Regions from separate parts of the Paenibacillus sp. NPDC056933 genome, predicted to be linked through region 3. Evidence: predicted binding sites of a transcription regulator. Region 3 holds the regulator's gene; each other region holds the start of a gene.

Region 1 (2,206 bases), on a different contig from region 3:
ATAGACCATCACAATTCCGAGTACCGTATAAGCTGCTGTAAAAGCAATGGTGGAGAACAAAATCTGTCCTGCGCTTACGTTCGGGGATACCCCGGCTGCGGTCGTCATATAACCAAATACCGTCCACGGCTGCCTTCCCACCTCAGTCATAATCCACCCAGACGTATTGGCGATAAACGGCAGGGAAATGGCGAACACCATCAGTCGCATAAACCATTTGCCTGCTCCCTCCAGCTTCCGGCGCATCGCCAGGAATGTACCGTATAGAGCTAGCAAAATCATCAATCCGCCCGCAGCAATCATGATGCGGAAGCTCCAGAACGTCGTCCGTACCGGTGGAATATAGTCCCCTGGTCCATACGTTTGCTCATACTCGGCTTGCAGCTCTTTCATGCCTTTGACACTGCCGGAGAATTTGCTGTAGGACAGGTAACTGAGCAATCCGGGGATTTTGATCTCACCGGAATTCTCCTGTTTGTCCGGATCGATAGCGGCCACCACCGTCCATGGCGCAGGGTCTTCCGTCGTCGTCCATGTTCCTTCACTGGCTGCCATTTTCATTGGCTGCGTCTCCACCAGATATTGCGCCTGGAAGTGACCCGAGAAGGCAACCCCCAACGAGGAAACCAGACCAATAAGGATGGCAATGTTGAACGATTTGCGGAAAATCTCCACATCCTGTTTCTTCATCAATTTGAAAGCGCTGATCCCGGTCACTACAAATGCGCCTGTCATCAGGGCACCAAAGATCGTGTGGGGGAACTCCACCAGCAGTTGACCATTCGTAATCAGTGCAAAGAAATCATTCATCTCGGCACGGCCATTATTAATCTCGAAGCCAACCGGATGCTGCATGAATGAATTGGCTGCCAGAATCCACAGCGCGGACAGGAATGTGCCGACAAATACCAGCCAGATACAGGCCAAGTGCACTTTTTTGGACAAGCGATCCCATCCGAAGATCCATAGCCCAATAAAGGTAGACTCCATAAAGAACGCCAGTAAGGCTTCCACAGCCAGTGGCGCACCAAATACGTCCCCGACAAAACGGGAGTACTCCGACCAGTTCATGCCAAACTGGAATTCTTGCAGAATGCCTGTGACCACACCGACAGCAAAGTTAATCAGGAACAACTTACCCCAGAATTTGGCCATCGTTTTGTAAACTTCCTTACCCTTCACTACGTACAACGTCTCCATAATGGCTACCAGCAGCACAAGACCGATGGACAGCGGCACAAAAAAGAAATGGAAAATCGTTGTGAGCGCATATTGGATACGCGATAACATAATCGGATCCATACCGTCACCCCTTCTTTCTGTTCATATCGCAGTTTTCGTATTTGGCATTGAAGCCCCTTCTTCAGTTTCTGTCAGCCAAACACGTATTGATGAACGTATTGTGCCAGATTGACCATTTTATACATGTGACAATTATCACAAAGCCTGTCATGACAGCAAAAAAAAGTGACGACGGTCACACAATAGATAAAATTCAGTCTAATCTTTCGGCTTGTCAGCTTCGTCTATTCACGGAAGATACTCATGTTTGGGACGGAATGCCCATATGTTAGTGTCAGGCATAAAATGCAAGGTACAGAAAGGTCATTACATATTGGATGTCTCCAAAAATGCAAATCAAGTGAGGTGAATCATCGATGGAAGAGCTGTCTCCAATCCCGGATTCGGAGCCTCATCAGGAGATAGATGCAGAACAGTCAAGTAAGGCCCCTCCTCCCTTTCGTTACGTTCTTTTCCCCCGAAAAGGAGGATGGTCTGCTTTTCCCTATCCAGACATCGCTGCTCTGATGGTCGCGGAAGGGCATGTCTACTATGTCAGCAGTCTGGAGCGCTCCGAGGAAATGCCTGCGAATATCACCGTTATCACGCTTCCCGAAGCAGAACAATTGCTGCAGGAGCCCCATACGGTAGCCGTGATCGCTCATCCCTACTGGATGACCGCAACCGCTTCGCTTCATCCCGAACGCTGTATTGTACTGTTACCAGAGCCAGTTGGCGAAGAAGCAGAGTCCCCCTTATGGGAGGGCTGTATTTCAAGACTGGTCGGCATCGCCGATCTGGTGGGCACCTCATCGGAAACTCGCTATATGAAGCTGATGTTCCAGGGCGTACGTGTCATCTGGATGAATGGGGAGGACGCTACCCCTGCTGGTTTCATGCAAAAGGAAGACCTTGAAGTCCCTCT
Region 2 (2,206 bases), 180 kb from region 3:
CTGCAGCATCTGTAGATCCTTGATGACAATCATGCCGTTATCGTATTCAATGGCGTCTTTTTTACGCAAATCGCTTAACATGCGGTTGACACTTTCACGGGTCGCTCCAATCATATTGGACAGATCCGTGTGTGTTATTTTTTTATGAATCATGACATGCTCTCCATGGGGTTCGCCGTAGGAATTGGACAACCGAATCAGCGTGGAACAAAGTGCACCCGGTTTACCGTACAACATCAGATCACGGAATTTGGTCTGAGTTAACCGGTGATGGATGCCCATCCATTTCATAAAGTCGATCGCAAAGTCACAATGTTGGCAGATTAGCATTTCCAGGTCTTTGTGCTCCAGTACTCCGATCTCACTATCCTCCAGCACTTCCGCTGAAAAGCTGTGTTTGGACCCGAAGAACGGGTCGGCCTGACCAATCATATCACCGGATTGATACATGTACATGATCAGTTCCTTGCCTTCATCCGTGGATTTGGTGATCTGGGCACGGCCCCGTTTCATATAATAAAGTTTGTCAGAGACATCTCCCTCCCAATACAGATGGGTTCCTTCCGGATAGGTTCTGTCCTTCATCGTTACGAGCAGATGGTTGAAATTCGCTTCCGAGAAACAGTTGGTATTGCCGCGTTTTTCCAGTACACTCAGTTGTTCTCTCATAAGTCTATCTCCCCTTTGTGTCCATCGGACGGCCTTCTGCAGCTTGGACTGGCCTCCGTGGTTCGCCGCAAACCGTTGCCGTCCTGATCAGGGTCTAACTCGGCCGGGAAGGACGGTACAAATTGCGGTGGTTCAATTTTTAAGTTCAGTATATACCTAATCTTGCCGTTTGAGGGGCGTGGATAGGGGGCAAAAATGGCGAAATTTCAAACATTGTGATTAAATTCACTTTCAGAAGGGAAAGATGAATTGGACAGCCCTATAGTTTAAATAGGAAGTGTAAATGGCGAAGTGAGGGAACCACAAAACTTAAATTAAATTTGTTATACTTTGTGAAAAAAATCACATAATTAACCCTTTCCCCATGGTACGATGTGAATGTAAAGAAGAGAGACAAACCAATACGAACCTTTAGGAGGATGAGGGAGATGGCTGTAAAGAACGAAGTCGCCCCAGTAAAAGAACCGACAGCAGGTCAGTATATTCAAACGTTAATTGACAAAGCGAATAAAGCACACGCAGCTTTCATGTCCATGGATCAGAAACAGATTGACCGGATCGTGCAAGCGATGGCGCTTGCAGGTCTAGACAAACATATGATGCTCGCCAAAATGGCCGTGGAAGAAACAGGCCGGGGTGTGTATGAGGATAAAATCACCAAAAATATATTTGCAACAGAATATGTGTATCATAGCATCAAATATGACAAAACAGTAGGGGTTATTGAAGATAACGAGTACGAAAGCTTCCAGAAAATTGCGGAGCCTGTCGGCATCATCATGGGGATTACCCCGGTAACCAATCCGACATCCACCACGATGTTCAAAGCATTGATCTCCATCAAAACACGAAACCCGATCATCTTCGGTTTCCACCCATCTGCACAGAACTGTAGCCGCGAAGCTGCCAAAATTCTGCGTGATGCAGCAGTGAAGCATGGCGCTCCAGCAGATTGCATTCAGTGGATCGATGATCCTTCTATGGATCGTACAAATGCCTTGATGAATCATAACGACGTGGCGCTCATTCTGGCGACAGGCGGATCAGGCATGGTGAGAGCTGCATACAGCTGTGGTAAACCGGCACTGGGCGTAGGGCCAGGGAACGTACCTTGCTTTATTGAGAAAAGTGCAGATATCAACCAAGCAGTAACGGATCTGATTTTGTCCAAATCGTTCGATAACGGCATGATCTGTGCTTCCGAGCAAGCAGTCATTATCGAAGAACCGATCTTCGATCAGGTGAAAAAGAAAATGATTGCGAATGGCTGTTACTTCGTTAACAAGGATGAGGCAGCAAAACTGACAGCAGGAGCGATTAACGCTGAAAAATGTGCGGTTAACCCTGCCATTGTTGGTCAATCCGCAGTCACTATCGCACAAATGTGTGGTATTGAAGTTCCAGCAGGCACCAAAATTCTCGTAGCCGAGATTGAAGGGGTAGGTACGAAGTTCCCATTGTCCGCTGAGAAACTAAGTCCGGTACTGGCTTGTTACAAAGTGAAAACGGCGGCTGAAGGGATTGAGCGTGCAGCAGA
Region 3 (2,206 bases):
TCAGACTTCCTTTTCAACCGCCGAATCATCCATTGGTGGAAGCGAAGAGCGAGCTTTTGCAAGAGCAGAAGAAAAATCCGTTTATGAAGCTGTCTGTGCCGCAAGCGGTCATTCGTTTCAAACAGGGTTTCGGTAGGCTGGTTCGCACAGGTCAAGACAGAGGCATCGTGATCGTATACGATACACGCGTCATTGAAGCCTATTATGGCAAGTACTTTTTATATTCATTACCAGGACCCAAAATGGAGCATATGCTTGCGGAACAGATGGTTTCGCGAATTACGGAATGGCTCGATAAGCCAGCCGGGGAACAACAATAACAGACTAGAGATACCTTGTGCTCACTACATCATTGCATGAAGCCTGTGATCAGCGGTAAAATTGATTAGATCATTCATTTGTCTCATGAATTTGAAGTAATGCAATTATCATTTATATAACTAGAGCATTCTGTATATTTACTTTTCCTTTCGTATGTACTGATTTATGCAGGATGCTCATCTTTTCATCTATCTATCGTGGTCTTGGTAAGGGGGAGCAATGAATGAAATCAGATAAAATCTCGGAAGCCGTGGTGCGACGTTTGCCAGTTTATTTGCGCTACTTAAATGAATTGCATCAGCGCGAAGTCACTACGGTTTCTTCTCAAGAGCTTGGGCTAAGGCTGGATCTGAATCCAGCTCAGATTCGTAAGGATCTGGCTTATTTCGGTGATTTTGGCCGTAAAGGCATCGGTTATGACGTTTCATATCTCATCGAAAAAATTCGTCATATTTTAAAGATAGACCAGCAGATTAATGTGGCTCTTGTCGGAGCCGGTAATCTGGGACATGCATTGTCCAATTACAACGCATATCTGAAAGACAACATGAAGATTGTTGCTGTATTTGATGCCTACGGTCCGAAGATTGGAAGTCAAATCAACAGCCTGACGGTACAGCCGATGAATGAATTAACAGATTCGATCAAAAAGGATAACATTCGCATCGGAATTATCACTGTTCCCGACACGGAAGCCCAAAATGTTGCGGATCAGCTGATTGAGTCTGGAATAGAAGCGATCCTCAACTTTGCACCAACCATCCTCAAAACCCCGCCGCATATTCGCATTCATCATGCCGATTTTACGACGGATCTGCTTAGTTTGGCTTATTACTTGGAGAATGGAAAGGACGACGAGGAAGATGACGAGAAATAGATGGGTTATTCATAACGGCAAATTTGCTGTTAGCGAGGGTGCGAATTGGAAAGTGGTTCACGGTTATATGGTCGTAGAGAATGACCAGATTGTGCATATTGGTGAGACGTTGCCGGAAGGAGACGAAAGTCTGACGAAGGTGGATGGAAAAGGACTGCTCTTCCTGCCGGGTCTGATCAATACGCATGGCCATGCAGCGATGTCGCTTCTGAGAGGTCACGGGGACGATCTGGCGCTACAAGTTTGGCTGCAGGAGAAAATGTGGCCAATGGAAGCCAAAATGACGTCTGAAGACGTATATTGGGGCACATCACTTTCCGTGCTTGAAATGTTGAAAGGCGGAACAACGGCGTTCCTCGATATGTATGATCATATGGATCAGGTTGCGAAAGTGGTGGAACAATCCGGCGTTCGGGCTGCTCTGGCACGTGGCGTAATCGGACTTTGCTCAGAAGAAGAACAACGGCGTAAACTGGAAGAGTCCGCAGCATTTGCCCGTCAATGGAATGGACAAGCAGACGGAAGAATTACCACCGTAATCTCTCCACACGCCCCTTATACTTGTCCTCCAGACTACATAGAGAAGCTGGTACAGGTTGCACATGACCTGAATCTGCCTTTGCATACCCATATGTCTGAAACACTTCGTGAAGTGGAGCAGAATGTAACCGACTATGGTCTTCGTCCTGTCGCACATCTGGAGAAATTGGGCTTCTTCTCACGTCCATCCCTGGTCGCCCATGCCGTGCATCTGAATGATGAGGAGATCGAGATTCTCGCACGGCATGATGTAGCCGTTTCCCACAATCCAGGCAGTAACCTGAAGCTGGCTTCGGGTGTTGCACGTGTACCTGACCTGCTGAAAGCAGGTGTGACCGTGTCCCTGGGAACAGACGGACCTGCAAGTAACAATAACCTGGATATGTTTGAAGAGATGAGACTGGCTGCATTGATTCACAAAGGTGTGTCCGGTGACCCAACGGCCGTTCCAGCCGGGGAAGCGCTGCT
Region 4 (2,206 bases), on a different contig from region 3:
GAGCCCCTATAATTTCATGCTCTGCATTCAGCCATCCTAATAAAATCAAATCTGCGCCGCTTTCCGTCTCAAAATGCCATTCTGCAGCTGCAAGTTTCTCCGGCTGATGCTCGGCCAAAAACTTGGCGGACACATCTCCCGCTAACGTGTTCAGCAAGCCGAACAGCAGAACCACCGCCATCATGAGGTTCAAGGCTTTTTTGTGGTAGGCAGATGCCCCTTTTCTCAGCATTGCAAAGGCTGCAATTCCGGCTAACAGGGCAGCTCCCGTCAAATAGGCTGAGCTTAATACATGAAACACCTTGGAGAACGTCGCCGTATTCATCATCGCCTGCACCGGGTTAACCGCTGTGAATTGGCCTGCCTCCATGACGAAGCCTCCAGGCTGATTCATAAATCCGTTCACTGTTGTAATAAACACAGCCGACATGCCTGCCCCGGTGACGATTGGAATTGTCAGCAGCCAGTGAATATACGGATTTTTGAATCGATCCCACGTATACAAATAAATGCCCAGGAAGATGGCTTCAAAAAAGAACGCAAACACTTCCATGAATAGTGGGAGTGCAATCACATTCCCTGCCAGTTTCATAAAATTCGGCCACACCAGGGCCAGTTGCAGTGAAATCGCTGTACCCGTCACCACACCAACCGCCACAGAAATGACAAACCCTCGTGACCACCTCTTCGCCATCAGTATGTAATGGGGGTCCTTCTTGCGAATCCCCATGAACTCTGCAATAGCGATCATTAACGGTACACCGACACCAAGCGTTGCAAAAATAACGTGGAACCCGAGCGTCATACCTGTCACCAGTTTGCTCCACATCACCGTATCGATTGCCATTCTTTACTGCCTCCTTTCAATCTCTGTTCGATTTTCGTAATGATTTTTTACTTCGCATTAGGTCAACCAGCGTTCGGCTACATTCAATATCAGGATTGGATAGGCTTCGCGAGATGGGTGCAGGATTCATCTATAAAGCGTTCCTTCATCTTTGTATATATAAAGAGAATTTTTTCACAAAGTAAGGGGTGAAGAAGGCTTTACAAACCAGCATTGCGCGCTGGCATGCTTTGATCCTGGACTAAGCATGCGTTGAGGAGCCTGTTTTTCCTGTTACTAAAGGGTCAAAGGACTGAAAATGACTTAATAGTTAAAATTATTATATCTTTGTAAGTTAGCAATTCAATCGCTGACACGTCTTCGTCCCTAAATGTTCAAGAAAGGATCAACTCTTTCTGACAACTCGGTGAAAAGCGTAAAAAGTACCCAAAGGAGCTATTGATTCATTGGGCACAACCGTGATATGCATTTTCTTTCCACTATGAGTGCAAGGTGTTTGGAACAACCGTTCGCGGTTGCTCCGATTCGTATAGCAGTCTCCAAATAAAACAAAAGAAGCCACTTTTACAGAGCGACTTCTTTTGTTCTTAAGTATTGGAAGGCTTCCATTCCTTTATTGTACGATCTCCTCCAGCCATTGCTGCAAGGGAATCTCCTCGGTCAACTCACCAAACAGAATGTGGCTGAACATGCCTTTCTGATCTATGACCATCGTTGCTGGCAACCCGGTGATGCGATACAGGCCGGAGACTTTTCCAGTTACATCAATGATAACAGGGAAATCGAATTGCTGTTTCTCCATAAATTCACGAATCGTCCCCTTCGCTTCCCCCACATTGACAAACAGGGTCTCCACGTCATTTTGATATGTCTTAGCGATCTGATTAATCATCGGCATTTCCCTCACACAAGGAGTACACCATGAAGCCCAAAAGTTAATCATGACGACCTTGCCCCGATAATCCGAGAGCCTGTTCTCCGGCTGAGTTAACTGCAGTGAATTCGGGAGCGGCTGCACCTGCTTCGATGGTACCGGTTCTTTTGGGCTCGGATGATGAAGTCCCCTGATACACTGCCCATGCAGCGGTCAGCAAAGCAGCCATTCCAATAAGGATTGTAATCAAACGTCGTATTTTTGGACTCTTTTGTTTCAATCGATTCACCTTCATTTTAAGCCAAGACTATGATGAAAAGCAGCATGAAGCGACCCGAACTGTTGACGAAACTCCTCAGTAGAGCCATCTCCCACATTGCGTCCTTGGTTCATAAAAACAATGTGATCCGCAACATCATCTGCGATCTCAAGCTGATGGGTGGAGAACACGACCATATGTCCCTCCTTCTTGATCTGTTTTATCA

Evidence for each region. Region 3 encodes Rex, which represses fermentation and respiration genes when NADH is low (regulators of the CRP and FNR family bind a similar motif). Its sites were predicted from a motif close to TTGTGAAATATTTCACAA; they were not measured.
Region 1: ACFTRD_RS22340 (cytochrome ubiquinol oxidase subunit I) is a predicted target of Rex. The motif match lies at 1,426-1,443, and genes of this name have one in related genera.
Region 2: adhE (bifunctional acetaldehyde-CoA/alcohol dehydrogenase) is a predicted target of Rex. The motif match lies at 1,000-1,017, and genes of this name have one in related genera.
Region 4: ACFTRD_RS11345 (cytochrome ubiquinol oxidase subunit I) is a predicted target of Rex. The motif match lies at 1,010-1,027, and genes of this name have one in related genera.

Annotation. Positions count from the first base shown of each region.
Region 1 is NZ_JBHUQN010000003.1:465,154-467,359, reverse strand. It holds gene ACFTRD_RS22340 (cytochrome ubiquinol oxidase subunit I) at 1-1,302, opposite strand, end outside; gene ACFTRD_RS22335 (hypothetical protein) at 1,659-2,206, shown strand, end outside.
Region 2 is NZ_JBHUQN010000002.1:728,219-730,424, reverse strand. It holds gene ACFTRD_RS18265 (Crp/Fnr family transcriptional regulator) at 1-669, opposite strand, end outside; gene adhE (bifunctional acetaldehyde-CoA/alcohol dehydrogenase) at 1,098-2,206, shown strand, end outside.
Region 3 is NZ_JBHUQN010000002.1:544,204-546,409, reverse strand. It holds gene dinG (ATP-dependent DNA helicase DinG) at 1-320, shown strand, start outside; gene ACFTRD_RS17325 (redox-sensing transcriptional repressor Rex) at 545-1,198, shown strand; gene ACFTRD_RS17320 (amidohydrolase) at 1,185-2,206, shown strand, end outside.
Region 4 is NZ_JBHUQN010000001.1:2,538,997-2,541,202, reverse strand. It holds gene ACFTRD_RS11345 (cytochrome ubiquinol oxidase subunit I) at 1-847, opposite strand, end outside; gene ACFTRD_RS11340 (TlpA family protein disulfide reductase) at 1,461-1,790, opposite strand; gene ACFTRD_RS11335 (hypothetical protein) at 1,783-2,001, opposite strand; gene ccmA (heme ABC exporter ATP-binding protein CcmA) at 2,013-2,206, opposite strand, start outside.